Regions from separate parts of the Megasphaera massiliensis genome, predicted to be linked through region 2. Evidence: riboswitches for the same ligand, from Rfam matches in the RefSeq annotation. Region 2 holds a riboswitch; each other region holds the start of a gene.
What was found. Region 2 has a riboswitch for S-adenosylmethionine ahead of UCI88_RS10575 (MetQ/NlpA family ABC transporter substrate-binding protein). Riboswitches for the same ligand answer to the same signal wherever they lie in the genome.

Region 1 (7,726 bases), on a different contig from region 2:
TCTCATGACAAATACGGTGACGGCCGCCATACGATCATCACCTTGAAAAACAGCTTCCACGGCCGTACCTTAGCGACCTTGACGGCCTGCGGCCAGGAATCACTTCATCAGGATTTCGGTCCCTTCGTCGACGGTTTCGTCTATGCCGAAGCCGACAATTTTGACGACGTTAAACACTTGTGCGAAACGAATCAGGTCTGCGCCATCATGATGGAAATGGTTCAAGGCGAAGGCGGCGTCCATCCTCTCGATAAGGACTTTGTCAAAGAGGTCGCAGCCTATGCCAAGGCTCATGACATCTTGATCGTCGTCGATGAAGTCCAGACCGGCAACGGCCGTACGGGCTATCTCTATGCCTATATGGGCTACGGCATTGAACCGGATATCGTCTCGACGGCCAAGGCCATCGGCGGCGGCCTGCCCTTGGGCGTCACCCTCTTTGCCGCTTCGACAGAGAAAACCTTGACCGACCATACCCATGGATCGACCTTTGGCGGCAACCCGATCTGCACAGCCGGCGCCATTTCCATCATCGACCGCCTGACGCCGGAATTGATGGAAGAAGTACAGAAAAAAGGTCAGTATATCAAAGAAGAACTGGAACCGTGCCAACACGTCGACCACGTCTCCGGCATGGGCCTCATGATCGGCATTGCCCTTAAGGATAAAGCCCTGAGCGACGTCGTCGAAGGCTGCGTCGAAAAAGGCGTCCTGGTCCTCACGGCCAATGGGCTGGTCCGTCTCCTGCCGCCCCTCAACATCCCTTGGGATGACTTGAAAGAAGCCGTTGCCATCGTAAAGAAGGTCATCGATAAATAATTACATCCATCGTTTTTGTAAAGCAGTCTCTGACGGGGCTGCTTTTTTGCTGAATATTGGGAAGGCTCGTTGTTGTATAGGGCCGTCGTCTTGCTATTGATCGGTGAATTTCGTACAATATGGCTATACCGGTAATTGGGTAGTTTTTGAAGTCAATAAGGAAGGCCATATATGAAACATTTAAAGATAGCTTACAGTTTTGACGTACAATATTATTTTGTCGACAGCGACCGGGACATCGTGCCCATCGAAGAGACGGACTTCACCGATGTTGCCGTAGCCGTCCTGTCGGACCAGGATTTTGATTATATCGATGCCATTGAGGAGACCGGTTTCGGCATCCCTATCATGGTCATCATGCCTGGCGGCGAGAAGCTGCCCGAATCGTATATCGATAAGGTCGACGTCGTCTTTACGGAAGAAATGGTCAATAAGAGCCGCTGCATTGCCGCTGCCGAACGGTTGGCCGGCCGTTATGAACAGACGGTGCTGCCGCCGTTTTTTGCCGACCTCGTCGACTATGTCAGTGAAAAGAATACGCCCTTTGACTGCCCGGGCCACCAAGATGGCTTATTTTTCAAAAAGCATCCTGCCGGCCGCTACCTCTACGATTTTTACGGCCCCCATATTTTCCAGTCCGACATTTGTAATGCTGACGTCACCTTAGGCGACCTTCTCATCCATGAAGGGCCGGCCCTGGAAGCCCAGGATTTTGCGGCCGAAGTCTTCCACGCTGATAAGACCTATTTCGTCCTAAACGGCTCGTCGTCGGCCAATAAGGTCGTCGCCAACGCCTTATTGGCACCGGGTGACTTAGTCCTTTACGATCGCAATAACCACAAGTCCGTTGCCATCGGGGCCCTCATTCAGGCCGGTGCCGAGCCGGTCTATTTGGAGACTGCCAGAAACCCTTATGGCTTCATCGGCGGCATCGATGACCACTGCTTTGATGAAGGATATCTGCGCCAGCTGGCAGCCGAACGGAACCCCGAAAAGGCAAAATCCAAACGGCCCTTCCGCTTGGCCGTCATCCAACTCGATACCTATGACGGCACGCTGTACAACGCCCGGTACGTCGTCGACCGCATCGGCCACCTCTGTGATTATATCCTCTTTGATTCGGCTTGGGCCGGCTATGAACAGTTCATTCCCATGCTCAAGGACTGCTCGCCCCTCCTCCTCGACTTGCATGACGACGATCCGGGCATCCTCGTCGTCCAGTCGGTACATAAACAGCAGGCCGGTTTTTCTCAGGCTTCGCAAATCCATAAAAAGGATAATCACATCCACAACCAGGCTCGGTACTGTAACCATAAGGTCTTTAACAATTCCTTTATGGCCAATGCCTCGACGAGTCCTTTTTATCCCATGTTTGCTACCATTGCCGTCAACGCCAAAATCCACGCCGGTGCCGCCGGCCGAAAGATGTGGCTGGACTGCGTGAAACTGGGCATCGATGCCCGAAAAGATATCCTGCGCCGCTGCCATTATATCCGGCCCTTCGTCGCACCTGCCGTTCACGGAAAGCCCTGGCAGGAGGGGGATACGGATGAGATGACACATGACTTGGCGTACTTTACCTTTGAGCCCGGAGCCACGTGGCATGCCTTTGAAGGCTATGGACCGGGGCAGTACCTGGTCGACCCGTGCAAGCTCTTACTTACGACACCCGGGATCGATGCTGAATCGGGAGAATATGAAGATTTCGGAATCCATGCCAATATTCTGGCGACGTACCTTCGGGGAAATGGCGTCATCCCGGAAAAATGCGACTTGAACTCGATCTTGTTCCTTTTGACACCGGCAGAAAATAAGAACAAGATGCGCCTCCTCGTATCCCAATTGGTCCGCTTCGAACGCTTCGTCGACCACGACGTCCCCATGCAGGAAGTCCTCCTCGGCGTCTACAATTCCCATCCTGAACGCTATGCCGGCTATACGATACGACGCCTTTGCCAGGAAATGCACGATTTTTATAAATCCCATCATGTAAAAGATTTACAGAAAAAATTGTTCCGTCGGGAATACTTCCCGGAATACGTCATGAGTCCCCAAGAAGCTCATCATGCCTTCGTCCGCGGGCAGGGCGAATTGGTATCCCTCGACAACATCGAAGGCCGCATCGCCCTTGAAGGGGCCCTTCCGTATCCGCCGGGCGTCCTCTGTGTCGTCCCGGGTGAACGCTGGTCAAAGACGGCTGTTCAGTATTTCAAGGCCCTCGAAGAAGGTTTGAACGAACTGCCCGGGTTTGCCTCGGAAATCCAGGGCGTCTATTTGGAAAAAGAAGACGACGGCCGCATCCACGCCTATGGTTACGTCCTAAAAGAATAAGCTTGTACATGAAAAAAACACGATTCCTTCCTTAAGCAGGAGAAATCGTGTTTTTGATTGATTATCTTACAAGAGGTTTTTGACGGCATCGGAGATCCGTTTGGCGATGTCCGGATTATTCATGGTGTAGACGTGGATACCGTCGACGCCGTTGGCCAGAAGGTCGGCGATTTGGTCGATGGCATAGGTGATGCCGATATCGTACATGGCGTCCGGTTTATCGCCGTATTTGGCAATGGCCCGCTGGAATTTGATGGGCAGGGTAGCGCCGCACATGGCAATCATGTTTTCGATTTGGCGCTTATTGGTGACCGGCATGATGCCGGCTTCGATGGGAACCTTGATGCCGGCGATTTCACAGCGTTCTAGGAAGCGGTAAAATACGGCATTGTCAAAAAACATCTGAGAAATCAGTTCGCTGGCCCCGGCATCGACCTTGGTCTTTAAGTTGCGGATGTCGGCGGCGACGGTCTTGGCCTCAGCATGGCCTTCGGGATAGCAGGCACCGATGATGTTGAACTCCGGAGCCTTTTCTTTAATAAAGGCGATGAGGTCGCTGGCGTGTTCGAAGCGGTGCGTTCGTTCTCTTCCCGGCGTTTCGTCGCCGCGAAGGGCCAGGATGTTTTCGATGCCTCGAGCCTTCAGCTCCTGCAATGTTTTAAGTGCATCTTCTTCGGTCAGATAGATGCAGGGCATGTGGGCTACTGTTTCACAGCCCAGGTTTTTTATATATGTTGCGACTTCCGTCGTGCGGTTGCCGCCGTTGCCGCCGGCTCCACAGGTCACGCTGATGAAGTCCGGATGGATCTTGCTCAGTTCATCGAGCGTCGGGTAGACGGTTTCGATGGGCGTATCTCGCTTTGGCGGGAAAACTTCGAATGAAAAGACCGTCTTTTTTGCAAAAAGCTCATGAGTATGCATACATTAATTTCCCCCTCAGATCATAAGAAGATAAAGGGCTGCCCCATAGAGGCAGCCTCTTTTCTATATCTTTATTATATTGAAGATTTTGTTGCCTGTCTATTAGAAACTCGGTAAGATAGCGCCTTGGTACTTGTCTTCGATGAATTTCTTGACTTCCGGAGACTGGAGGGCTTTGACGAGCTTCTGGATTTCCGGACGGTTTTCGTCGCCGTCACGGACGACGACGACGTTAGCGTAAGGCGAATCCTTCGGTTCCAGGAAGAGGGCGTCCTTCAAAGGATTGAGGCCGGCTTCCATAGCGAAGTTGGTGTTGATGAGGGCGATGTCGACGTCGTCGATGGAGCGGGGAATCTGAGCAGCTTCGAGTTCGACGAACTGGAGGTTTTTATCGTTCTTTACGACATCCTGGACGGTGGAGGTGATGTTGCCGCCGTCTTTAAGTGTGATGAGACCGGCGCTCTGAAGGATGAGGAGGGCGCGGCCGCCGTTGGTCGGGTCGTTAGGGATGGCGACTTTTGCACCGTTAGCGAGATCTTTCAGATCTTTAATTTTGCGGGAGTAAATGCCCATGGGTTCGACATGGATCTTGGCGATGGCTTTTAATTTGGTACCGTGTTCGCTGTTGAATTTATCGAGGTACGGCGTGTGCTGGAAGAAGTTGGCATCCAGTTCCTTATCATTCAAAGCCAGGTTCGGTTTGACGTAGTCCGTGAATTCGACGACCTTGAGGTCGACCCCTTCTTTGGCCAAGAGCGGTTTGATTTCGTTGAGGATTTCCGCGTGGGGAACGGGGGTTGCGCCGACGGTGACGGTGACATTCTTGTCGGACGAAGCCGTCGTCTGGGAATCACTGCCGCAGCCGGCGGCTAAGAATGCAACGGCCATCAGGGCCGCAGCGGCGAGAACGGAAAGTTTTTTGAAGTTTTTCATGAGTTATACCTCCTGTTAATAGAATAGTCAGACCTTTTTGCTTCGCCATTATCCATGAAAAAAGCCTCTTCCCGAAAGAGAAAGAGGCTTGGTCTTGGTTCTTTATCTCTCGGAATAGTTTCCGCAGGAATTAGCACCGTGTTATCGGTTGCCGGGCTTCATAGGGCCAGTCCCTCCGCCGCTCTGGATAAATGTCGTTTCAATTGTCTTGTGTAATAGTTTACCATGAATGGGCAATTTGTCAATATGAAAATACTCGATAATCAGTGTCAATTTGAAATGATACGGTGCGAAAAAATTATATTTTAAACGAGGAACCTGTTTTGAGGTTCTTCTATCTTGACAAGAGTCCATTGCCATTATATAATCTAAAGCAAATCATAAATGTTGTCGATGAACGAAACGAGTATATCCGATTGTGGCAGCTACAGCGAGCCGATGGCAGTGGAAGTTCGGCGCAGACCGGCGGATAGAATGGATTCGGGAGATGCGGCCTGAACGGTGACCAGTAGGGTGCGACGGTGTATTTCCACCGCTATCAAAGAAACGTGTATCGCCGTGAGGCCGTACATGTAGAGCTGGACTTACTGAGTCAATTTGGGTGGTACCGCGGAAGAATCTGAACCTTTCGTCCCTTTATAGGGATGGAAAGGTTTTTTTATTGTCTTCAAAGAGAAGGGGAGAGAAAGATGCTGGAAATGAAGGATGTCAGTTTCAATTACGGTAGCGGTGTTCCCGTATTGGAAGGTGTAAATGTGCAAATCGGTGAAGGTGAGTTCATCGGCCTCGGCGGCCGCAACGGCTGCGGGAAAACGACGGTGACCCGCCTGCTCATGGGTCTTGAAAAGCCCGTTTCCGGTGAAATCGTATATAACGGCAAGGTCATAAACGGTGACGATGCTTCCGTTCGCAGCCATTTTATCGGTTATGTATTCCAGCGGCCGGAACGACAGATGTTTCGGCCGACGGTTCGGGAAGAAGTGGCCTATGGACCAAAGCAGCTGGGCATGAGTGAGTCCGAAATCCAAGAAGCTGTTGAGGAAGCCTTGAAGGCGACGCAGCTGACGGAGCTTGCCGAATCGTATCCGCCCAACCTCAATCGCGGTGAAAAACAGCGGGTTGCCATCGCCTCGGCCATTGCCATGCATACTCAGTATCTCATCCTCGATGAACCGACGAGCGGTCAGGACAGCGAAGATAAGGAGCAGCTCATGGAACTTTTGAGCGAACTTCATCAAAAGGGCATGACCATCCTCATCATCAGTCATGATATGGATATTTTTGCAGAATACTGTCAACGGGTCATCGTCATCGGCAATCATACCAAGGCCTTTGACGGGACGCCGGAAGAACTGTTTACGAAACGCCCTGATCTATATGACTTGGGCCTGAGCCGGCCCGACGCCGTCGCCTTGTCTATGGCGGCACCGGATTTTCCTTATTGTAAATCGATGAAAGAGTTTACGGCAGCCATGCTGGAAAGAATAGGAGGTACGAAATGATGATGAAAAAATTTGTTCCCGTTACGAAATTAATCGGTACCTTTGCCTTTTCTTTTTGGGCTCTGGTCATGCATACGCCCCTTCCTTTAGTCGGTTTGGTCGTCCTTGAACTCATTCTATTAGGCATGTGCGGCAGCTTATCCCGCAATGTCAAGGCCGTATTCAGCCTGATCATTTTCGCCGTCTTCTTGGCGGTCGTACAGCTCCTAGGCGGCGGATCGATGGAATCGGCTTACGTCACGGGCCTTCGCATGCTGGCCATGACCATCGTTTTCATCATCTTGCTGACGACGACGCGCCTCCAGGATTTGACGGCAGCCTTGGTCAAGCAGATTAAGATCCCTTATGAATACGCCTTCATGTTTACGGCGGCCCTGCGCTTCGTGCCGGACTTCATCGCCGAAAGTCAGGCCGTTCAGGAAGCCCAGGCCTGCCGGGGCCTTTCGACGAAGGGCAATGTTTTTAAGAAAGTCATCAACTACATGAGTGTCGTCCAGCCGCTCATGCTGAAGTCCCTGGGCCGGTCGGAAACGATGGCTCTCAGCTTGGAACTGCGCGGCTTTGGCAGTCATGAACACAGTTTTATGAGCAACGTTCAGCCCAAAGGACGCGATTACATCGTTATTTTTGTCATGTTGGCCTTGAGCTGCGGTATCGTTTACTTGCGGATGCAGGGTATGGTATAGGAGGGGAACTCGATGAAACAAGTAGCAGATATTTCTAAATTAGAATTTCATCACCGTCAGGGCGGTCAGTTCCGTTGGATTACCATTACGACGCTGATGCTGGCCATCGGTACGATCTTGCACCTCGTATCGCCAAGCGTCGGCGGCGTTACGCCGAACTGGACGATTGCTACCTACTGCGTCGCCATTTGTTTGACCAAGCCCAGTTATAAACAGGCTCTCGGCATCGGTCTTGTCGCTGCCTTGGTAAATGTTCTGACGTCGAAATCGGGCTTTCCCTATGGCAACCTTATCAGTGAACCCGTCGGGGCCCTTACCTGTGCCTTTATCGTCAAGAACCTGGCCTTCATCAAAGTGAAAGGCCATTCCTGCTTGCCTGTCCTGACCGGCTTTGCCGCTACCTGCATGAGCGGCGGTGCCTTCGTCACTATTTTAAAATTCGTCATGGATCTTCCGAACGTCGTCTATTTTACAGCCATGCTGCCCTTAGTCGTCGTCATCGGTGCCTTGAATGCCATCGTCACGCCGATTATG
Region 2 (7,726 bases):
GCCGGCGGCACCGCCGTCCAGGCTTTCAATTTAGGCTCTATCTTAAAGGTAGGCGGCATCACCGTTTTGGTATCGAAATACGGCGACTCCATCAACGATTTTCTCAATAAACTGCTCATGAAGAACGGCGTCGGCACGGATTACGCGACGAAAGTCGTTCCCATCGTCAGTGTCGGCACGGGCAAATACATCGGTGCCGTCCAGGTTGTCGGACCGACGGCTCAGGTCGATAAAGTAAAGGCCGTCGCCCAACTCGAAGCGTCCTTTAACGGCATTGCCCGTGCCAACGCCCTGATCCCGATCGAATCGACGGACGTCAGCAATCTGAGCCGCGTCCAGGGCGTCGGCGTATCGGCAACGATCGACTTTAAATTCTAAAAACCTTCCCTAAGGACGGATGGCGTGGTAGAATAAGACAACACAAATTAAAGGAGGTTCCCTTTTGTGAAAAACTTTCAACCTATTACGCCCGAAATCATTGAAAAGTTAAAGGCCATCACCGGCCCGACATACGTTAAGACCGACCGCGACCTGCTCTTGCAGTACCAGACGGACTACGAAACGAACCCGGCCATGTTCCACGTGCCGGACGCCGCAGTCCTGCCGGCCAATGCCCAAGAAATCTCGGCCATCGTCAAATTGGCCAATGAGTATGACTTTCCCATTACTGTCCGCAGCGGCGGCACGAGTCTTGCCGACGGAGCCATTCCCGTCTGCGGCGGCCTGGTCCTTTGTATGGACCGCCTCAATAAAATCATCGAACTGAACGAAGACGGCATGTACATGACTGTCGAAGCCGGCGTCCGCACGATTGACCTTCAAAACGAAGCCAAAAAAGTCGGCCTCATGTATGCCGGCGACCCGTCGAGCGCCGAAAGCAGCCTCATCGGCGGCAATCTGGCAACCAATGCCGGCGGCCTCCGCGCCGTCCGCTACGGCGTCACCCGCGACCAGGTCTACTGCCTGGAAGTCGTCACCCCGACAGGAGACATCGTCGAATGCGGCCGTATCCTCAAAAAGAGCTCGACCGGCTACGACTTGGAACAGCTCATCATCGGCAGTGAAGGAACGCTCGGCATCATCACCAAGGTGACGGTAAAGCTCATCCCCCTGCCGCCGTACCGCTTCGACGTCCTGGCCGTCTACACCGATCCGCGCAAGGCCCTGCACATGGTCCCCAAGCTGATGAAAGCCGGTATCGATCCGACCAGTGTCGAATACATGGACAACTCGTACGTCCGCGGCTGTGCCGATTACTGCCATTACAAGGACATGCCCCATTACGACGACGGCATTTACGTCATCATCACCGTCGAAACCTTCCAGGAAGACGAATTGGACACCAAAATGGACAAAGTCTGCACGATCTGTGAAGAATCGGGGGCTGTAAACGTCCTCGAAGCCGACGACCGCATTTGGAATATGCGCCGCAACTGCCAGACCTCAGTCGAACTCCAGAGCAAGGTATTCCTGACCGACGACGTCGTCGTACCGGTTCATAAGATTGCCGGAACGATCGAAAAAATCATGGACATCGGTCAAAATTATCCCTTTGAAGTTAAAATCAATGCTCACATCGGCGACGGCAACCTGCACATCGTCCTCTGCAAGATGGATATGAGCGACGAAGAGTGGGACAAAAACGTCGAAGAATTCCATCAACAAGTATACGCCTATGCCTACAGCGTCGGCGGCCGCCTGGCCGGCGAACACGGTATCGGCGCCAAAAAGCTGAAATACATGGAACAGTTCACGCCCAAGGGCGAACTGACCATCATGAAGACCATCAAACGGGCCCTCGACCCGAAGGGTATCTTAAATCCGGGAAAAGTCATCGACGCATAAAAAACTACGGCCTTATGAGGGATTGCTCATAAGGCCGTAGTTTTTTTATGCCCCCATCGTTCCGGCGGCAGCGATTATTCTTTTACGATTTTTAAGGAAATGGCCGCCATGACGACCAAGAGGACCGTGACCAGGCTGAAAGACGCGTACAGCGAATAGGTCCGGCCGATAAAGCCAAGGAGGGCCGGCGCCAAAAGGATGCCGGCGTAGCCGATGGTACTGACCGACGAAACGGCGTCAGAAATAGGCATGACTTTCTGCCGCCCCAAGAGGGAATAGAAAATAGGTACCGTGTTGGCCGTACCGAGACCGATTAAAATGAAGGACAGGAAGAGCAGCCAGCCTTCGCTGATCGTCAAGAGTCCGATAAATCCCAAAAAGGCAATGGGCAGGGACAGGGCAAGAAGGCGCCGCGGCCCCCAATGCATAGTCAGCGTATCCCCTGCCAGGCGGGTGATGAAGGACGAAGCCGTAAACAAGGTCAGCCCCAAGCCCGACCGGGAGATATCGATGCCCTTTTCAAGGGTCATGAAGACGCCGCTCCAGTCATCGATAGCGCCTTCGACGAGAAAGGCAATCATACAAATAAGGCCGATGACGGCGATTTGGCCCTTAGGCCGTATGAAGTGCGGCCGTTTCTGAGCCGCCTGGCGTTCATTGTGCAAGTGAGGCCCGAAAAAGAAAACGCAGGCCATGATGACAGCCGAACTGGCAAAGGCTACGCCCTGCCAGGGCAGGTGGAATTGGAGCAAAAAGGCAAAGAAGGCGGCGCCCATGAAATTGCCCAGAGACCACATGGCCTGCAAGCCCGACATGATGCGCGTACGAACTTTTCGTTCGATAAAGATGCCATTGATATTGACGACGACATCCATGAGGCCTAAAGAAGCGCCGAGGCAGACCGCCGTCAGGACAGCCAGCCCATAGGCCGGCATGTAGCACAAGAGATTCAAAAAGGCAGCGATGCAAAAGCCGGCGATGGTCAAGGAACGACGGCAGCCGAGACGGGCCGCAATGGTACCGGCCAGCATCATCATGATCAAGGCCCCGAGGCCGATTCCCAGCAAGAGAAAGCCCAAGTGGTCGGCCGGTATCGCCAGGTTCCGTTTCAAGAAAGGAATGAGCGACGCCCACGTCGTAAAGCCGAAACCGCCGATAAAGTAAAAGGCTTTTGCCGAATAAATCTGCCAATGTAAATCCCGTTCAAACTGCATATTTTATCACCTCGAAGCTATGTGCGCAAAAAAAGCCGGATAAAAAACCACAACAGACCTGACTGCCCTTACGTCGACCTGCAAATATACGGACTTGCAGGACCTCCGGACAATGGCTGCTGCGACATCTTATCCAGCCTGATACAATACGGGTATAAAGCCCTCCGATGAGTAGGTTCATTATAACATGAGACAAAAAAATTCTCAAGAAAAGCAAAAAAGGACTTGACAGTGTATTCTCTCAATGGTACTATATACACCATCAACAACACATTGTCTTTCATCAAGAGCAGCCGAGGGAATGGCCCGATGACGCTGCGGCAACCCCCAATCGGGATAGGTGCCAAGTCCAGCGGTATATTACCGGCAGATGAACGAATCGCAATCCGAGCCGTCATCTGAATGACGGCTTTTCTTTTTGAGCGACAACTTCCATTTACTTTCAGAAAGGATATGATTTACATGAAAATAACGGTAAAAAAAGTCTTTGCAGCCCTCCTCATCGCCACGGCCTGCCTGGCTGTCGCCGGCTGCGGTTCCTCCAGCGATTCCGCTGCCTCCGGTGACAAGAAAGAAATCAAAGTCGGCGTCACCGCCGGTCCCCATGCAGAAGTCATGGAAGAAGTCGCCAAAGAAGCTGCCAAACAAGGCCTCGACATCAAAGTCGTCGAATTCAACGACTACGTCCAGCCCAACAAGGCCCTGGCTGACGGAGACCTCGATATGAACTCCATGCAGCACCAGCCGTACCTCGATAACGTCGTCAAGAAACAGGGCTTAAAGCTCGTTTCCATCGGCAAGACGATTATCCTGCCCATGGCCGTTTATTCCCATAAATATAAAGATCTCAAAGACGTCGCCGACGGCGCCAAGGTAACGATTCCGAACGACCCGACCAACGGTGCCCGGGCCTTGCTCCTGCTCCAACAGGCCGGCCTGATTACCTTGAAGAACGGCAACTCCGTAGACGCTTCGGTAACGGACATTACGGCCAATCCGAAAAATCTCCAGTTCGTCGAACTCGATGCCGCTCAGATTCCCCGTTCTCTCGATGACACGGACCTGGCCTGCGTCAACACCAACTACGCCATTCCGGCCGGTCTGAACCCGCAGAAGGATTCCCTCCTCGTTGAATCGAAGGACTCGCCGTATGCCAACGTACTCGTCGTTCGCCAAGGCGATGAAAACAACGAAACCTACAAAAAGGTCCTCGCTATTTATCAGTCTGCCCCGATTAAACAGTTCATCGACGAACACTTCCAAGGAACGATTCTCCCGGCATTCTAAGCCATCGCTTCTAAAAGACAGCCTTCAAAAAAGATAGACACTACAAGGCCTCGTGCATAATATCTTCTGCACGAGGCCTTTTTATTATGGTATAATAAAAATTATCATCATGAATCAGAAAGGAGCCTGACCTATGAAAGCAGTATTCGTCGACTTCGAGATGAACCCCATCGGGCGAGACCAAAAAGAAGCACGCCGAACGTGTAAGGGCGAAATCATCGAAATCGGTGCCGTCAAGATAGACGAAGAAGGCAATGAAATCTCAGCCTACAAAGAATACGTCATGCCGGAATACACGACGGCCATGAATCAGACTTGCCAAGAATTGACGGGCATTACGATGGAAATGTTAAAGGGAAAGCCCCATTTCACTGAAGCCTTCGGTCACTTTCTCACCTGGTGCAATGAAGGCTGTCCCAACGATTACGAGATGTATGCCTGGAGCGAAAACGACTGGCGTCAGCTCGACAGCGAACTCCGTCTCAAAATTACCAATGCCAAAGAAGATGAACGCGTCCGCTGGATGCTCGAACACTGGCAGAATTTCCAACAGATTTACTGCAATCTTCTGGGGCTCGACAACGTCATATCCCTTGATAAAGCGGTCAGCACCCTTGGCGAAACCTTCGACGGCCAAATGCACGACGCCTTGTGGGATGCCCGCAACACTTCAAAACTATATGTATTATCCAAGAAGAGCGATGAATTCCGCCACATCATGCAGCCTATCATCGACGCTACTAAAGTCACCGGGCCCCTTACTTTCTCACTGGCCGATGCCTTCCGTGAAGCCCGTAAATAAGCGGTTTGAAGAAAAACGGATATCATCTTCTGTCTACGTTCTGCGAGGTATTTTATGATTCACACGCGAATTCGATTTCTGATTCTGATCGTACTGCTGCCCATTTTGGCCTTTACCTTGACGGCCTGCTATACCATCACCTTAAAAGAAAAACGTGTCGACGGCCTCGGTTCGGCTATTTCCATAAAATTACCGGGCAACCTGCAAAGCTTCGACCTGCCCATTCCCGTAAGTCCCGCCGCCAAGCCTTATTATGAAGGCAGTCGCCTCTACGGTGAAAACGATGCCGGTCTTTACATCGCCGTTTACACCAACCGTGTCGACGTCCGAAAAATGGCCGATGACCTCCACCTAAAACAAGAAGACGCCGTCCGACAGAACCTTGCCCAGACGGTCGATACGACAACACAGGCGGTCTTAGCCAAAATCGGAGCCGAAAACGTTTCAACCACGCAAGAAGAACGGACGCTGGACGGAAAACCCGCCGTAGTCCGCAACGCAACCTTTACCTACGAAAAAAGATCCATGCGGGCGCGCCTCCTTGGATTTTCAGACGGGCCTGTGACCTGGATTGTCGTCGTGGCCTGTGATGAAAATAAGGATGATAAGATAAAATTAGCTGACGAAATCATAGACTCCGTCAGCTTACAGCCCTAAGGCCATCATATCCGATGTAATTATTCCTGCATCCTTTTATAGATTGGTAGTTTCTTCAAATGCCTCAGGGTAAATACCGAGGTAATGCCGATGAGAAGCCCCGTTCCCGCTCCGGCTACGGCCAGAACCGGCAGGTACAGCATGATTTTAAGGTTGGCCACGACCAGCGAGGCAACGAGGACCTGCCCGAGATTATGGAAGATGCCGCCGGCCATGCTGACGCCGAGAATCGAAAACTTCCCGGCTCCCTTGAGAAGGAGCATGACGCCTAAACTGAGGACCGCACCGGCCACGCTGTAAAAGAATGCGTTAATCCCACCGCCAAAAGCGGCCGCCAAGAGAACGCGAACGAAGAGAATAAGGCAGACATCCCGTTTTCGCGGCAGGGAGTACATGGCGATGACCGTAATCAAATTGGCCAGCCCCAGCTTAGCCCCCGGCGCAATAAAAGGAACGGGAAGCATGCCTTCGACGATATATAGGACTAAGGATTGAGCGATAAACAGGCTCAACATGATGATGCGAAACGTTTTTTTCATAAGCCACCTCTAATGAGCCGGAATGACATCCGGTTCGCCGCCCCCGGCAGACTTGACTTCGATCAGCAGCTTATGAGGCAGGCAAACGACGGTTGCCCCGGGACGGCTGATAAAGCCCTCGCCGATACAGATTTTATCCGGGCAGTCCGCTTCGACGATGCCAATGGTATCATCTTTGACGACGACCAGATTATAGCCGTGGTCCGTCTTGATAGGAATCGTCTCCGTTCCCTGATGACCTGACAAGGGGACTTCTTTATATATTTTGCCGTCGACTTGGATGACAGCATACGTATCGTGAACAGCCGCATCATTCCCGGTCATGTAAAAGATACCCTCCGGAATAAGGGATAAAACGAGGAGGACGGCAACGAGGAGAATATCCCATTTATTAATGATTTGTTTCATATGTTTTCCAGACTGACGAATAGGAGAAATAACGATGAATAAAAAATACGCAGCAATCCTGCTCCTAGCCGCAGCCGCCGTGTGGACCAGCGGGTGCAGCCCCCAGCCGATATCATCGCAGCAGGCAAAGCCCATACAGGCCACGAAAGCCCCTTCTGCCCCGGCCATCAAGACCGATTCTAAAGCCGCCAGCGACGAAGGGATTAAAAACTATCAGGCTGGAGACTATGACAAAGCCCTTCTCGACTTCGACAAAGCCCTTTCCCTCGACGCCGACAACTATCAGGCTCTCAGCAACAAAGGCGTTACTCTGGCCATGCGCGGCAATGAAACGGGAAATAAAAAGGACGTTGAGCAGGGCATTGCCCTTATCGAAGAGGCCCTGCAGTTAGCCCCAAAAGATATGGCCTCTTTGTATAACATGGCCCTGGCCTGTAAAATCGACGGCCAGTACGATAAGGCCATTACGTACTTTAAAAATGTCATCTCAGCCGACCCGGGAAACACGTGGAGTTATTACGGCATTGCGACAATTTACGGCGACCTGGGAAAAGCAGACCAAGCCCTGCCTTATTTAAAACAAGCCATTGACCTCGGCGGTGAATCCGTAAAGGAGGCTGCCCGGACCCAGAGTCATTTCGATAAGATCAGAGACAACAAGCAGTTCCAAAGCGTCGTCCGTTAATTACATATCTTCTTCAGCGATTTCACAAAGAATATGGCCGATCATTATATGCATTTCTTGAGCCCGTGCCGTTACCTTAGCCGGAATGGCCAGGCAGATGTCGCAGGCATCTTTCATCTTACCGCCGCCATAGGCCGTCATGCCGATAACCGTAAGGCCTTTCGCATGGGCTTCTTCAATGGCTTCGAGGACGTTGCCGCTGTTGCCGGACGTCGAAATACCGATCAGGATATCTCCTTTTTCACCAAGGGCATGGACCTGACGACGGAATACCGTATCAAAGCCGTAG
Region 3 (7,726 bases), on a different contig from region 2:
GTTTTTTTCGATATGCTTCATCTCGACGTACATGACATCACCTCCTTAAGATGGCTTGTGGAGCTTGGCTTCAAAGAATACCCTCAGCAAGAGAACGCCGACGGCTAAGAGTACCAAGAGGGACGACACGGCAAAGGCCGCCGTAATGGCATCGGTCGACCCCGATTGGTAGAGGGCGTCGATTTCAAGGGGCAAGGTAAAGGTTTCGCCCCGCAGTTTCGACATGGCGCTGACAGCACCGAATTCGCCGAGGGCCCGGGCCGTACAGAGGACGATGCCGTACAATAAGGCCCATTTGATCTGCGGCAGGGTAATGCGGAAGAATATCGTCTTCCCCTTGGCCCCCATGAGGGCGGCGGCTTCTTCTTCATCGCGGCCCTGGGTATGGAGGACCGGAATGATTTCCCGGAAGACGAAGGGAAAGGTGACAAAAATCGTCGCCAAGATGACGCCGGGAACGGCGAAGACAATCTGAATATCCGTCCCTAAATAATCGTTCAGGACTTCGATCCACTGACCGATCCAGCCCATGCGGCCGAAGGTCATGATGAAGGCCAGGCCGGCGATGACCGGCGAGACGGAAAAGGGAATATCGATGAGGGTCGTCAACAGGTGTTTGCCCCGAAAGTCGAATTTTGAAATGGCCCAGGCCGCACAGAGGCCGAAGACGGTATTGACGATGACGGCAATGACCGTGGCTATCAAGGTCAGGCGCAGGGCTGACAAAACGTAAGGCGTCGTCAACGCTTTGACGTAAAAGTCCCAGCCCTCGGCCAGTGAATTCATTAGGACCGAAATGAGGGGGACGATGAGCATGACGACGACGAAGACGACGCTGATGCTCAGTAAGAGTATTTTTGTCTTGCTGTGCTTCATGATTCCCCTCCTCTATTGAACGCGCCGAGCCTGCCAGAGCTGAATCATATTGATGGAAAACAGCATGGCAAAGGCGATGATGAGCATGACCAAGGCGATGGCCGTAGCGCTGGCATAGTCGACGTAATTAAGCTTCTGCATGATGACGTACGAGACGACCTGAGTGTGGTTCTTGGCACTGTTGCCTGAAATGTAAATGACACTGCCGTATTCGCCAAGGCCCCGGGCAAAAGCCAGGCCGAAACCGGTCAAGAGAGCCGGCCGCAGTTCCGGAAAGATGATGCGCCGGAAGATGGTAAACTTCGACGCGCCGAGCATGCTCCCCGCCTCTTCATAGGTCGGATCCAAATTTTCCAGGACCGGCTGAATGGAGCGGACGACGAAGGGAATGCCGACGAAGACCAAGGCGATGATAAGGCCGATATGGGTATAGGCGATGGGAATGCCGTAGCCGGCAAAGAAGCTGCCGAAGAAGCCCGTATCGGAATAGAGCTTGGAAAGAGTAATGCCGGCAACGGCCGTCGGCAAGGCAAAAGGCAGTTCGATGACACCGTTTAAGAGGGTCTTGCCGCGAAATTCATAGCGGACGAGGACCCAGGCCAGGATGAAACCGAAGATGGAGTTGATCAGGGCCGCCAAGAAAGAACTTCCAAGGGTCGTGATAAAAGCATTGCGAATGGCACTGTTGGTGATGAGCTTGGCGTAGTCATTGGCCGTCAGCTGAAAGGCGTGGCCTAAAATCGATATCAACGGGATTAGGATCAATAAGGACAGCATGGCCAGGGTCACGCCCAGGGTCAGGCCGAAGCCGGGAATAATTCGGTTTCGCCCGCCCGCCGGGTTTGAAAATGGATTCATCTGCATCCCTCCTTATTGACTGCCATCGACATCGGCCATGATTTTATCAAACATGGCGTCGTCGTCGAAGAATTTGACATAGGCTGCATCCCAGCCGCCGAAGTCGCTGATGCGCGTCAGCTTGACGTTAAGGTCAAATCGGTCGGCGTAGCGCCGGAGAATCTCCGGATTGGACGGCCGGAAATCATTTTTGGCGGCCAATTCCTGGCCTTCGTCAGAGTACAAATAGCGCAGGTACTCCTGAGCCGCCTGTTCATGGCCCTTGCGCCGAGCCAGGCGGTCGACGACGGCCACACTGGGCTGTGCTAATATGCTGACACTGGGTACGACGACTTCATAGCTGCCGGGATATTCGCGCATCGTATAGAGCGCTTCGTTCTCCCAGGCGATGAGGACGTCCCCCTGCCCGTTTTCGACAAAGGTCGTCGTCGAGCCCCGGGCGCCGGCGTCCATGACGGTGACATGGCGGTAGAGGTCGGTCATGAAGGCCCGGGTCTTGATTTCATTCCCCCCGAAATGATCAAGGCCCCAGCTCCAAGCGGCCAAAAAGTTCCAACAGGCACCGCCGCTGCTCTTGGGATCGGGCGTAATGACACTGACGCCGGATTTCGTCAAATCGTTCCAGTCGCGTATCCCCTTAGGATTCCCCTTGCGAACCAGAAAGACGATGGTCGACGTGTACGGTGCCGAGTCATCGGGAAGTTCCTGTTCCCAACCGGCATCGATGAGGCCGGCCCGTTCCAGGCGTTCGATGTCATACGACAGGGCCAGGGTCACGACATCAGCCCGACTGCCTTCGATGACCGATCGGGCCTGGCTGCCCGAACCGCCGTGAGACTGGACGATGCGGATATCCTTCCCGGTCTGCTCTTTATAATGCTTTTGAAAGGCTTCATTATATTCTTTATATAATTCACGTGTTGGATCATACGAGACGTTGGTCAAGGTAAGCGTGTCCTCATCAGTCCCACGACCGCAGCCGGCCAAGAGACCGGCCGCCGTGAGGACTGCCGTGACAGTCAGTACCGCTATGATTTTTTTATGTTTCATATCTTTTCCCCCTCGATACCGACTGCAGGCCCTTACAGGCCTTCTTCAAATAAAGATGTAGATAAATAGCGCTCGCCGCCGTCCGGCAAGAGGACGACGATAGTCTTGCCCTCATTTTCCGGCCGCTTGGCGACGGTTAGGGCCGCCTGTAAGGAGGCACCTGACGAGATGCCGACCAAGAGGCCGTCGGTCTTGGCCACTTCCCGAGCCCGTTCATAAGCATCCTCATTCGATACGTCGATCACATCATCTACGAGTGACATATCGAGGACGCTGGGAATGAAGCCGGCGCCAATCCCCTGAATGGCGTGGGGCCCGGGCTTTCCGCCGCGAAGGACGGCCGAGTCTTTCGGCTCGACAGCGACGATTTGTACCTCCCGGTCATGGCTTTTTAACCCCTCAGCCGTGCCGGTAATGGTACCGCCAGTGCCGACGGACGAAATGAAGATATCGACATTACCGTCCGTATCGCGCCAGATTTCTTCGGCCGTCGTCGTCCGGTGGATGGCCGGATTGGCCGGATTGTCGAACTGCTGCGGAATGAAGGCGTTGCCGTAAGACTTTCGCAGTTCTTCAGCCTTGCCGATACTGCCGCGCATCCCCTCGATGCCCGGTGTCAGCACGACTTCTGCACCCAAAGCCTTGACGATTTTCTGCCTTTCCAGGCTCATCGTATCAGGCATGGTCAAGATGAGGTGCAAACCTTTCACGGCCGCGGCCATGGCAAGACCGATGCCGGTGTTGCCGCTCGTCGGTTCGATGATGACCGTATCCTGATTGATCTTCCCGGCTTGTATCCCGGCGTCGATCATGGCCACGGCCACTCGATCCTTGACGCTGCCCAAGGGATTGAAGTATTCAAGCTTGGCCAGGACCCGGCCTTTGATGCCGTGTACCGCCTGCCAGCGGGTCAGCTCCAAGAGCGGCGTATGACCGACGAGGTCGGTCACGTATTTTGCTACATGCTCCATAAGATCCCTCCATGTTGCCAAAAGAAAAGCGCCACCTGTGATAAGCAGATGGCGCAAGAAATAAACGTATGCCCATGACTTCATCTGCCAGGTAAAATCCTGCTGGAATTGGCACCTTACCTACGTAGGTTGCCGCAGCGTCAAAGGGCCAGTCCCTCGGCTGCTCTGGATGAATAGGTTCGTATTGTATTGTCCTATGATAGATAGCTGTACAATACGATTATATCGTACAACACATGATGGTCAAATTTTTTAAGTACCCCATAATGACATACCTCATTCTTATACAATGTATACAACAACGATTCGCTTGAAACGTTACTGGAATTGTACACTTTGTAAGGCGTCTTGTCAAGGCATTTTATGAAAAAAATGAAGAAAAAAGTTAAAATTACGTATAAAGAAGCCTTCATCCGCCTTCATTAAAAAGTAAGGCGCATTTGATACCAAACGGCGCCACCGTGTTCCGAGGTGCTGAGTCCCTCGTTTTTAAAGCCGAATTTAGCATAATAATGCAGGAGTTTTTCCTTACAGGTCAGGACCAGTCCCTGGCGGCCTTCTTTGCGGGCGTCGTCGATAGCTTTCGTGAGAAGTAATGCGGCATAACCGTGCTTCCGATAACTTGGCAATGTATTGACGCCGAAAATCATCTGCCAAGCACCCTTTTCGTCGTGGAGAGAGGCATCCCCATAGAGGTCGTCCGTCAAATCGCGTTGATCCGTAACCATGCCGTCGACGAAAGAAATAAGAGTCCCATCGTCGCCAAAGAGCAGCCAAAAATGACGGCCAAAGTAGGAAATACGGCCGCGCAGGCGTTCTTCCGATGCCGCCTCGGCTGCCGGAAAACAAGCCGCTTCTACGGCGGTGACAGCCTTAAGGTCGTCGAGAGTTGCCGTTCTGATATTCATGCCATCGCTCCTTCCATCACGGCCCTCCTGCCTCTTACAGTCGGACACAGTGAACGTATATTTCAAATATTATATCGTAAATGCCGAGAAAAAGCTACAGGAAAACGTCTGGAGAAAGTCCGTAAATGAACGTCCCGAAAGTTCCAGACCGTCATATCGCTCTTTTTCAACAGCAGCAGCCGGTCGGCATCGAATAAATACCCCTGTAACTCCGGCCCCTTCCGGGAATCGAAGCATCCCTCCGAACCATTCGAACGGCTGTGATTTTCACCGGAAAAGGCCTGTCACAGCGGCAGATACAGAAAAGGACTTGTATGAAGTTTTTACCTCACACAAGTCCTTTTCAAAAGGCTTTATGTCGCCCTTTATGCTTCAGTGTTCGCTTACACCGGCACGGCTTTCTTCCCTGGCTGCGTGATCGGCAGCCATGCGGCGGAGCCGTTTATTTCGCCGTACTTCGGCTTTCCGGTTGCTTTCCTTTATATTCGCGACGACGGACCGGGCCAACCAGCCCAGGAGACAACCGGTCAAGAGGATCTTAATGGCCGGTAAATCCCAGTGTGTCGACAAGAGCAGTGCCAAGACGACGAAGGCAGCCGTGACGAGCGTTTTATTCATGAATCGATGCATCTCCCTGTAAACGTACATAAATAGCCTCAAATTGAATTTAATTATACACGCTTTTCGGGAATAAAACAAGCCGTAATCGCAGGGGCCACTCCCTTGCGTAAAGGCTAAATTTGGGCAAAGAGTTTTTCTTTGGTCCGTTCGGCTTCAGCTTTGATCTTTTCGATGTCGAGTTTGGTAAACTCTTTGTTCCGCAGGAGGACTTCCCCGTTTACCAAAACCGTGTCGACGTCCATGCTGTTGGCGCTGTAAGCCATGAGGCTGAGGGCGTCGTGTTTCGGGTACCAATGGAGGCCTTCGCGGTCGACTAAGGTGATGTCGGCTTTGTAGCCGGCTTCGAGTTTGCCCACATCGGTGTAGCCCAGGCATTTGGCCCCGCCTTCAGTCAGCATGTTGATAGCCGTTTCAGCCGGGATGACCGTCGGATCGAGGGTGTTGGCCTTATGGACAAGCGCCGCCAAGTGCATTTCTTCGACGATGTCGAGGTTATTGTTGCTCGAGGCGCCATCCGTGCCGAGGCCGACGGTGATACCCTTTTTCAGCATCTTAGCGATGGGAGCAAAGCCGCTGGCCAGTTTCAAGTTGCTGCCGGGATTGTGGGCGACGCGGACGTGTTTTTTAAGCATAATATCCATGTCGTCGTCGTCGACCCAGACGCAGTGGGCCGCCAGGCAGCCCGTGTCGAAGAGGCCCAGGTCGTTGAACCAGGCAATGGGCGATTTGCCGTACTGCTGCTTAATGTTTTCGACTTCGCCCTTCGTTTCCGACAAATGGGTGTGGATTTCAGCCCCTAATTCATGGGCCAAATCGACGACGCGGGAGAGGTATTCCGGCGTATTGGTGTACGGCGCATGAGGTCCGAGCATGACCGTAATGCGGCCATCCCCTTTTTTATGCCAGTCTAAAAAGAGCTGTTTATTTTCCTTGAGGGCCGTTTCGGCACTGGGCGTAATGCCCGTCATGCCCCGGCTCAGGCAGGCCCGGATTCCGGAAGCGTCGACGGCGCGGGCGACGTCATCCATGAAGAAGTACATGTCGGCAAAGGACGTCGTACCGCAGCGAATCATTTCGGCAATACCGAGCATGGTCTGGGCGTAGACAACGTCGCCGTCAAGCTTATCTTCGGCCGGCCAGATTTTCTTCTGGAGCCAATCCATGAGCTGCATGTCATCGGCATAGCTGCGGAAGACGGTCATAGCGATGTGGTTGTGGGTGTTGACGAAGCCCGGCAGGGCCAGCATCTGCTTGCCGTCCATGACTTCATCGTAATCGGAAAGGACGGGATTTTCGGGAAAGCCCGTGATTTTCGTGCCGTCGATGGCAATATTTTGATTTTCTGTTACCTTGTGGTCCCGATAGAGGCCGACGTGCTGAATCAGTTTTTTCATCCTAGTCCGCTCCTCTTAGTCGAGATTCAAGTATTTGCGCTGTTCTTCACTGAGGGTATCGATGGCGTACCCCATGGAAGCCAGTTTGATTTTGGCGATATCGTCGTCGATTTCATGAGGGAGGACATAGACATGGTTTTCAAGTTCCGTATGATGGTCGAGGATGTATTTAGCAGCCAGGGCCTGAACGGCAAAGGACAGGTCCATGATTTCAGCCGGATGACCGTCGCCGGCAGCCAGATTTACCAGACGGCCTTCCGCCAAGAGGTTGATGACATGACCGTTGGGGAGTTCATAGCCTTCGATGTTGTGGCGAGCTTCAAAATGGCGGACCGAGAGGGCTTCCAGTTCGGGGCGGTTGATTTCGACGTCGAAGTGACCGGCATTGGCCAGGACGACGCCGTCTTTCATGTTCTTCATGTGTTCGCCGCGGATGACGTCTTTGTCGCCGGTCAAGGTGACGAAGATATCTCCGACTTTGGCCGCTTCGGCCATAGGCATGACTTCAAAACCGTCGAATACGGCTTCAATAGCTTTGATCGGGTCGACTTCGGTAACGATGACGTGAGCACCAAGGCCCTTGGCGCGCATAGCGCAGCCCTTACCGCACCAGCCGTAGCCGGCGACGACGACTTTCTTGCCGACGACAGTGAGGTTCGTCGTGCGCATGATACCGTCCCATGTCGACTGGCCTGTACCGTAGCGGTTGTCGAAGAGATATTTGCAGTACGAATCGTTGGCTGCAATCATGGGGAACTTCAACTGGCCGGCTTTATCGAGGCCGTGGAGGCGGTTGACGCCGGTCGTCGTTTCTTCCGTGCCGCCGAGGAGGTTTTCCATGGCGTCGCTCCGCGTCGTGTGCAGCAGATGGACCTGATCGCCGCCGTCATCGATGATGATGTCCGGCTTATGGTCGAGGGATTTATTCAGAAAATCGAAGTATTCTTCATCGGTTGCGCCGTACCAGGCATAGACCGTCAGGCCGTCTTCGACGAGGGCTGCTGCGACGTCGTCCTGAGTCGACAAGGGGTTGCTGCCGGTAACGATG
Region 4 (7,726 bases), on a different contig from region 2:
TCGGCAGTACCAGGGACATGAAAGCGGCTGTCGAATCGTATTATGACGACTGCGACTTGGTCATTAAAGCCGCGGCCGTTGCCGATTATCGTTCGGCTCATCCGGCGGAAAATAAGATCAAGAAAAATGACGATGTCTTGACCCTTGAAATGGCTAAGAATCCTGACATCCTCTATGGTCTTGGCCAGCGTAAAACCCATCAGGTCCTGGTCGGTTTTGCCGCTGAGACGACGAATGTCATCGAATACGGTACCAAGAAACTTCAGAAAAAGAATCTCGATATGCTCGTAGCCAACGATGTCAGCGCCGAAGGTGCCGGCTTCCAGGGGACGACCAATATTGCCACCTTGCTGTTTCCGGACGGCTCTTCAGAGACCTTGGAAAAGATGGCAAAAGATGAACTGGCTTCCATTATCGTAGCTCGGGCAGCTGCGATTATCAAAGCTAAAACTTCCAAACAAAAGGCATAACGAAAGGCCATCCCGACCGGTTGGGATGGCCTTTTTTTTGACAGTATAAAAAATATACCCAGATCAGTTTATCCGTAGTAAATATATAAAAAGTGCGTTCTTTTCGTTTTGAAAATCTTATGGTATACTTAAATCGTCAAGATTTAAATGATACAAATAATCAAGATAATGAAACATATACTATGACATGGAAAGGATGATTCCCATGAAGATTGCTGCAGCCGATATTTTAAAAGCCTTTAACTTCAGACACGCTACGAAGAGTTTCGATGCCTCGAAAAAGGTATCCGACGCCGACTTCAACACCATTTTGGAAGCCGGCCGTTTATCGCCGAGCTCCTTTGGCTTTGAACCGTGGAAGTTTTTAGTCATTGAACGCCAGGACATTAAGGATAAATTATTTCCCATCGCCTGGGGCGCCCAGAACAGCTTGAAAGGGGCCAGTCACTTCGTAATCCTGCTGGCTCGCAAGAAAGTCGATACCTTGTACAGCTCTCCTTACATCACCCACATCATGCGCGACGTACAGCATTTGCCGGAAGAGGCGGAGCAGGGGAGAAAAGCTGCTTTTGAGGCCTTCCAGAAAGACGATTTCAACTTACTGGAAAGCGACCGGGCCATCTTTGACTGGGCCAGCAAACAGACCTACTTGGCACTGGCCAACATGCTGACGACGGCAGCCATGCTCGGCGTCGATTCCTGCCCCATTGAAGGCTTTAATCGGAGCAAGGTAGAAGCCATGCTGGCCGATGAAGGCCTTCTCGACACGGAACACTTCGGCGTTTCGGTTATGGCCGGCTTTGGCTATCGCAACGAAGAACCCCATGCCAAGACGCGGCAGGCCATGGAAGATGTCGTTACCTGGGTAAAATAAGGTACCTATTCCTCAAAGGCATAAAAAACGGCAAGAAATGCAGACGATATCTGCCATTTCTTGCCGCTTTTGGTTATGCTTTTTTGGCATATTCTACGACGGCTTTGGCAAAGCCGTTTAAATTTGTCGTCTTGATGGGAAGGCAGGGGCAGCCCATGTCTCTGGCGGCGGCCATGGCCCATTTGACCAGATCGGTCTGGCCTTCACTCAAGTTGATGACTAAGAGGGTGGAAGCCCGCAGGATTCGGTCGTCGCCGGTATAGCCGCTGAGGACGGCAGCCGTCGGGAAGCGGCGTTTTATCCGGCCCTGCCATTCCGGCGTACCGCCGGCCAAGGCGATTTGGCGTCCGGCCAGGAAGCGGTCCAGGCTGTGTGTATAGTCACGCTGGGTCATGAAGGACGGCAGTTCGAGGCCGCGGTCTTCGGAAGGACGCTTGGCTTTTTTTTGTGTTGCAGCGGAGTTGTCCGTAGTCTGCGGGGCGGTTGCCGGTTCGGCCGTTTTCCCCGGCTTTTCTGTGGCGGTCCGTTCTGCTGTTTTTATCGGTTCCGCAGAGGTTGGCCCATCGCCGGATGCCGCGGGAGCCGGCGATGTTTCTGAAACTGATGGTTGTGTCGGCGCTGTCGGTTTTTCCGGTGATGCTGTTTTTTTCGGTTCCGTCGCCCGGGCCGGTGCCGCCGAGGCTGTCGGATCCGCTGCTTTCGAAGGTGACGGGGCGTCTGATTTCACCGGAGTCGAGGCGGTTATCGGCGCTGACGGGTTTACGGCTGCATCGGCCTTCGGTACGGCTGCCGAGCTTGTCCTTTCGGGTGCTGAAGCAACTTTTTTTGCCAATTCGGGGTTGGCTTCGTATTTTCTAAGGGTCTGACGCAGGGTCAACAGATCCGATACCTGAATGGCGGCTTTTTCCTTGATCCGTTCCGTGTACTCTTCCTGTTGGCGGAGGGTCGCTTCATAGTGCTGAAGATCTTCTTGGCGGCCGTTTCGTTCGTCCTCCAGTTCCTGACGCAGCCGTTCCAGTTCAGAAAGAACGGTTTTGCGGTTTTGCGATTCGAGACGAAGCCTCAGGAGTTCTTCCCGATCGGCTTCCATTTGAGCTTTTTCCTGGCGCAGCTGAAGGAGTTCTTCTCGTTCTTCGCCGGCAATCATGGCCGGTGTCTTTTCGGCGTCCGCCCGGCTGTCATCGATCCAGGGACCGTCGTAGATAGCCATTAAGTAGATGCCTAAGGATTGGGCGGCCATGTGTTTGGCTTGTTGGATATCTTCAAAGACATCGCTCAACCCGACGAGTTCATCGTCGGTCTTCAACATTAAGAGGTCGATCATGCCCATGTAGGAATCGTCGCCTGTCGTCTGGGCTGTGGCATAGCGTTCCAGACGAATCGTACCGGCATAGATTTCAGTGGCATTTCGTTTTGATGCATAATAGGTATTGATGAGGAGACGGTCCGGCGTCCGTTCGTATATCCGCAGAATCATGGCTTCTTCCCGCTCCGTGCCGTTATAGCGGATGAAGGCCAGGCTTTCTCGCTGGAGTAAGGTGTTTACCAATCCTTGCGTACGATACCATTTATCCCAGATCTCTACGCGCTTGGCCAAACGCAGATCTGCCGTTTTACAGTGGGTGGCAAAGTCAAAATAAGGGTCGTTGAAAAATATATCTCTTGGCCGCAATTTGGTCATCATAATCATCCTTTCTTTCTATCTATTCATTATAACGTTTTCTGTAACGGATGTAAAAAAATATTCTTCAGGAAGTGCGGAGGCGAACAGGTACGTCGGAATTTTTTTTAGAAGGACAGAACTCATGTTTGCTATACCAAAAAAGAACTTGCAAAATAGAGGGGTTTGAATTATAATGAACCAGTAAATCAAATAAAGAACCATCAAGAGACGACGGAGGGACTGGCCCTATGATGTCGCAGCAACCTTCATAAGTGAAAGGTGCTAATTCCAGCAGTCTTATACTGGCAGATGGGGATTGGAAGCCCCTCTCATGACAGTCATGAATGAGGGGAATTTTTTTTAAGGAGGAAACCTCATGGTGAAAAATCGTGAATTCTTTACATCTGAATCCGTAACCGAAGGGCATCCGGATAAAATGGCTGACCAAATTTCTGACAGCATTTTGGATGCCATTCTTGCAAAAGATAAAAATGCCCGCGTTGCTTGTGAAACTTTAGTGACCACCGGGATGGTCCACGTCGTCGGTGAAATTTCGACGACGTGCTATGTCGATATTCCGCACATCGTTCGTGAAACGATTCGTTCCATCGGTTATACCCGTGCGAAATACGGCTTTGACTGCGATACTTGCGGCGTCTTGGTATCCCTCGATGAACAGTCGCCGGATATCGCCATGGGCGTCGACGATGCACTCGAAAAGAAGGAAGGCAATACGGACCAGTTCGACACCATCGGTGCCGGTGACCAGGGGATGATGTTCGGCTATGCCACGAATGAAACGGATGACTACATGCCCCTGCCTATTTCCTTAGCGCACCGTTTGGCACGCCGCCTGGCCAGTGTTCGTAAAGACGGAACGCTCTCTTATCTCCGTCCGGACGGCAAGACCCAAGTCACCGTCGAATATGAAGACGGCAAACCGGTTCGCATCGATACCATCGTCATTTCGGCGCAGCACAGCCCGGAAATCACGCGTGAACAGATTGAAAGGGACCTCCTCGAATTCGTCATCAAACCGGAACTCCCGCAGGGCTTATTCGATGATAAGACGAAGCTCTTCATCAATCCGACGGGCCGTTTCGTCATCGGCGGTCCTCAGGGTGACTCCGGTCTGACCGGTCGTAAGATCATCGTTGATACCTATGGCGGCATGGCTCGTCACGGCGGCGGTGCTTTCTCCGGGAAGGATCCTACAAAGGTCGACCGTTCGGCCGCCTATGCAGCCCGTTACGTTGCTAAGAACGTCGTCGCTGCCGGCCTTGCCGATAAGTGCGAAATCCAGTTGGCATACGCCATCGGCGTAGCTCGCCCCGTTTCGATCCACGTTGAAACGTTTGGTACGGGCAAAGTCGACAATGAAAAAATTGTCGGACTCATTGAAAAGAATTTTGACCTTCGTCCGGCTGGCATCATCGCCATGCTCGACTTACAGCGGCCGATTTACAAACAGACTGCTGCTTATGGCCACTTCGGCCGCAACGATCTCAACCTGCCTTGGGAACAGACCGATAAAGCGGATACGCTCCGTAAAGAAGCCGGCTTATAATTGAGATGCAGAGACTGCCGCAGGGACGGCAGTCTCTTTCTGTTTTTGGGCGTATGCCCTCGGACGGCAGCGACGAACTTCGGCTGCAGCCCTGATGAGGAGGTATGTCCGTGATTGCTGAAATTATCATTAATACGACGGCCAAACGGTTACAGCAGACCTTTTCGTATACCGTGCCGGATCACCTGGCCGTTCGCGTCGGAAGCCGCGTCATCGTTCCCTTTGGCTTTCGCCGGGAAGAGGGGATTGTCGTCGCCCTCCATGAGGCGCTGGACGAATCGACTGATTTCACCTTAAAGCCCATTGAGGGCCTCCTGTCATCACAGACCGGATTTCGGGAGGAAATGATTGAAACGGCCCTTTGGATCCGCGACTACTATGTCTGTAATCTTTCCGATGCCCTGCGGTTGTTCATGATCGACAAGCGCGGCCTCGTCCGCCGGGAAGTCCTGTCCCTGGGGCCGACGCCGGCGACGACGGCAGAAGGCCGGTCGGTTCAGCTCTATGTCGCCGATAAGGGAAAGGTGGAAAAAGGAGCCCTCGGCCGTAAATTTGGTCGTGACCTCGTGTCTCGTCTCTTAGCCGAAAATGGTCTTTGCAGTGAGAGCTTTTTAAAGAATAAGATTGCCGATAAAATGGAGGACTGGCTGGCCTTTGAAAAGGATGACCTCGATGGTACCCTTCACGGCCGGCCTAAACAGCAGGCCTTATTGGCGGAACTGAAGGAAAAGAAAACGGCGCCGGCTGCCTACTTCCAGTCAAAGGGCTATACGCGTGACCTCATGCGCCGCCTGGCTGCGACGGGCCTTGCCCGTTGGGAGCAGCATCCGGCAGGGACGACAAACATCCTGCCGACGCTTGAACCGGATGAAGCCCTGCCGCTGACGGCGGAACAAAAAGATGCCCTCCATGTGATCGAAGGCGATGAAGGCGGAAAAACCTACGTCCTCCATGGCATTACGGGCAGCGGCAAGACAGAAATCTACATGCAGCTTGCCGAGAAAGTACTGGCTAAGGGACAGCAGGTCATCGTCTTAGTGCCGGAAATCGCCTTGACCGGTCAAATCGTGCGCCGCTTCCTGCGCCGTTTCGGCGACGATGTCGTCGTCATGCACAGCCAATTGTCTCAAGGCGAAAAACGAAATAACTGGCTGCGCATGCAAAACGGGACCAGTCATATCTGTATCGGTGCCCGATCGGCCGTCTTTTCGGCGGCCCGGTCCATCGGCCTGTTCATCGTCGACGAGGCCCACGACAGCTCGTATAAGCAGGATGAGGCGCCGCGCTACCATGCCGTCGCCGTAGCCCGGAAACGAGCGGCTTACTATGGCTGTCCGGTCATCCTCGGCAGTGCGACGCCGGCCTTAGGCGATTATTATAAGGCCCTTCAAGGGGACTACGTCTTGGTGGAACTGAAGGAACGCGTCGGCCACCGCCCCTTGCCGGAAGTCACCGTTGTCGATATGAGGGAGGAATTGGCCCGCGGCAATTACCGCGTCGTGTCCGATTCCCTGTACGGACTGCTGAATGAAACCTTGGCAGCCCGTCAGCAGGCAATCATCCTCCTCAACCGGCGGGGGTATTCGACATTCATCATGTGCCGCAAATGCGGCTACGTTGTCAAATGCGATACCTGTGATGTGGCCATGGTCTATCACCGCCAGTCATCCCATTTAAAGTGCCATTACTGTGATGCCGAAAAGCCGGTGCCGACGGTTTGCCCGTCCTGCGGCAGCAAATACATTAAATTTTTTGGCAGCGGTACGGAAAAGGTGGAGCTGCAGCTCCACGAGCTCTTCCACGAGGCTCGTATCGTCCGCCTCGATCAGGATACGACGAGCCGCAAACACAGCGGCGACCGCATCATCGAAGCCTTCCGCCGCCATGAATACGATATCTTATTAGGGACGCAGATGGTCGCTAAAGGCCATGATTTTCCCGGTGTCAGTGCCGTCGGAATCTTGTCGGCCGACAGCCTGCTCAACCTGCCGGCTTACTGGGCCGGCGAGCGAACCTTTCAGCTCCTCACTCAGGCCGCCGGCCGGGCCGGCCGAGGCGACGTTCCGGGCCGCGTCGTCATGCAGACCTATGCGCCGGATCACTACGTCATCCAATGTGCAGCCCGCCAGGATTACCGCGCGTTCTATGATCAAGAAATCCAGTTTCGTAAAGAATTGGCCTATCCGCCCTTTCAGGAGATGACGAAGATCCTGGTCAGCGACAGCGACGAACAAGAAGTCTGGCGCAAGGCCAACGACGTGGCAGCGGCTCTTTCGAGCTGGAATAAGGATCACGGAGAGACGGTTATTATCATCGGTCCTTATGAAGACGTCATCAAAAAGATCCGCAATAAATATCGCTTGGTCTTGTCGCTGACGGCGGCAGACCTGGGACCGATAAAGAAAGGGATGCGTCAGCTTCCGGCCTGTTGGCAGACCGGTGTCGTCATCGATGTCGACCCGTCGATGTAGCAGATTTTTAACTTTTTTTAAACATTTTTGACATAAAAGCCTGTGTGATGCCACACAGGCTTCGCTTTTTGCAGGGCTTTGCCGGGTCATAGAAAAGGGAAGCATCGCTGCCCCGGGCCTTGTATGAATCTGATATAATAGAAGGGGAAGGATTCTCTTTCTCACTCTTGGTGACGGTTAATTTGAATTCTTACAGTAGCCTTTTGGCTCTTTTTCCGCTATAATAAGACGGATAAGCGTTTTACTATAACAATGAGGTGAAAGATATATGGCATTACTCAAAATCATAAAAGCCGGAGATCCCGTCCTGAAAGCGACGGCAAAACCGGTTGCAAAAGTGAATAAACATATAAAGAAAATTCTCGATGACATGGCCGAAACGATGTATGCAGCCGACGGCGTCGGCTTGGCGGCGCCCCAGGTCAATGAATCGTTGCAGCTCATCGTCCTCGATGACGGCAACGGATTGATTGAACTCATCAATCCGGAAATCCTTGAAATGTCGGAAGAAACGAACATCGATACGGAAGGCTGCCTGAGCGTTCCTGGCTATTACGGTAAAGTTCAGCGGGCTTCTAAAATTAAGGTCCGTTCCTTGACGCGCCACGGCAAGACGGTCATTTATGAACCGGAAGGCTTTTTGGCCCGTATCTTCCAGCATGAAATGGATCATCTCTACGG

Region 1: it holds a riboswitch for S-adenosylmethionine, as region 2 does, so the genes downstream of both, UCI88_RS06800 (MetQ/NlpA family ABC transporter substrate-binding protein) here and UCI88_RS10575 (MetQ/NlpA family ABC transporter substrate-binding protein) in region 2, are expected to answer to the same signal.
Region 3: it holds a riboswitch for S-adenosylmethionine, as region 2 does, so the genes downstream of both, cysK (cysteine synthase A) here and UCI88_RS10575 (MetQ/NlpA family ABC transporter substrate-binding protein) in region 2, are expected to answer to the same signal.
Region 4: it holds a riboswitch for S-adenosylmethionine, as region 2 does, so the genes downstream of both, metK (methionine adenosyltransferase) here and UCI88_RS10575 (MetQ/NlpA family ABC transporter substrate-binding protein) in region 2, are expected to answer to the same signal.

What each region holds. Positions count from the first base shown of each region.
Region 1 is NZ_JAXIXE010000035.1:38,223-45,948, forward strand. Features, by position in the region: gene UCI88_RS06785 (acetylornithine/succinylornithine family transaminase) at 1-819, shown strand, start outside; gene speC (ornithine decarboxylase) at 991-3,150, shown strand; gene metF (methylenetetrahydrofolate reductase [NAD(P)H]) at 3,217-4,071, opposite strand; gene UCI88_RS06800 (MetQ/NlpA family ABC transporter substrate-binding protein) at 4,174-5,004, opposite strand; SAM riboswitch class I at 5,104-5,198, opposite strand; T-box leader at 5,389-5,643, shown strand; gene UCI88_RS06805 (energy-coupling factor ABC transporter ATP-binding protein) at 5,694-6,506, shown strand; gene UCI88_RS06810 (energy-coupling factor transporter transmembrane component T family protein) at 6,509-7,192, shown strand; gene UCI88_RS06815 (tryptophan transporter) at 7,205-7,726, shown strand, end outside.
Region 2 is NZ_JAXIXE010000048.1:10,872-18,597, forward strand. Features, by position in the region: gene UCI88_RS10560 (hypothetical protein) at 1-378, shown strand, start outside; gene UCI88_RS10565 (FAD-binding oxidoreductase) at 445-1,845, shown strand; gene UCI88_RS10570 (MFS transporter) at 1,920-3,059, opposite strand; SAM riboswitch class I at 3,337-3,436, shown strand; gene UCI88_RS10575 (MetQ/NlpA family ABC transporter substrate-binding protein) at 3,522-4,346, shown strand; gene UCI88_RS10580 (3'-5' exonuclease) at 4,480-5,148, shown strand; gene UCI88_RS10585 (hypothetical protein) at 5,203-5,805, shown strand; gene UCI88_RS10590 (Gx transporter family protein) at 5,826-6,344, opposite strand; gene UCI88_RS10595 (NusG domain II-containing protein) at 6,354-6,752, opposite strand; gene UCI88_RS10600 (tetratricopeptide repeat protein) at 6,787-7,437, shown strand; gene gmhA (D-sedoheptulose 7-phosphate isomerase) at 7,438-7,726, opposite strand, start outside.
Region 3 is NZ_JAXIXE010000036.1:158,502-166,227, reverse strand. Features, by position in the region: gene UCI88_RS07620 (sulfate/molybdate ABC transporter ATP-binding protein) at 1-33, opposite strand, end outside; gene UCI88_RS07615 (sulfate ABC transporter permease) at 46-876, opposite strand; gene cysT (sulfate ABC transporter permease subunit CysT) at 889-1,734, opposite strand; gene UCI88_RS07605 (sulfate ABC transporter substrate-binding protein) at 1,747-2,784, opposite strand; gene cysK (cysteine synthase A) at 2,817-3,755, opposite strand; SAM riboswitch class I at 3,833-3,931, opposite strand; gene UCI88_RS07595 (GNAT family N-acetyltransferase) at 4,178-4,663, opposite strand; gene UCI88_RS07590 (hypothetical protein) at 5,036-5,281, opposite strand; gene UCI88_RS07585 (amidohydrolase) at 5,398-6,678, opposite strand; gene UCI88_RS07580 (adenosylhomocysteinase) at 6,694-7,726, opposite strand, start outside.
Region 4 is NZ_JAXIXE010000009.1:11,241-18,966, reverse strand. Features, by position in the region: gene coaBC (bifunctional phosphopantothenoylcysteine decarboxylase/phosphopantothenate--cysteine ligase CoaBC) at 1-470, shown strand, start outside; gene UCI88_RS01450 (NAD(P)H-dependent oxidoreductase) at 676-1,344, shown strand; gene UCI88_RS01445 (hypothetical protein) at 1,418-3,028, opposite strand; SAM riboswitch class I at 3,223-3,323, shown strand; gene metK (methionine adenosyltransferase) at 3,384-4,574, shown strand; gene priA (replication restart helicase PriA) at 4,685-7,045, shown strand; gene def (peptide deformylase) at 7,314-7,726, shown strand, end outside.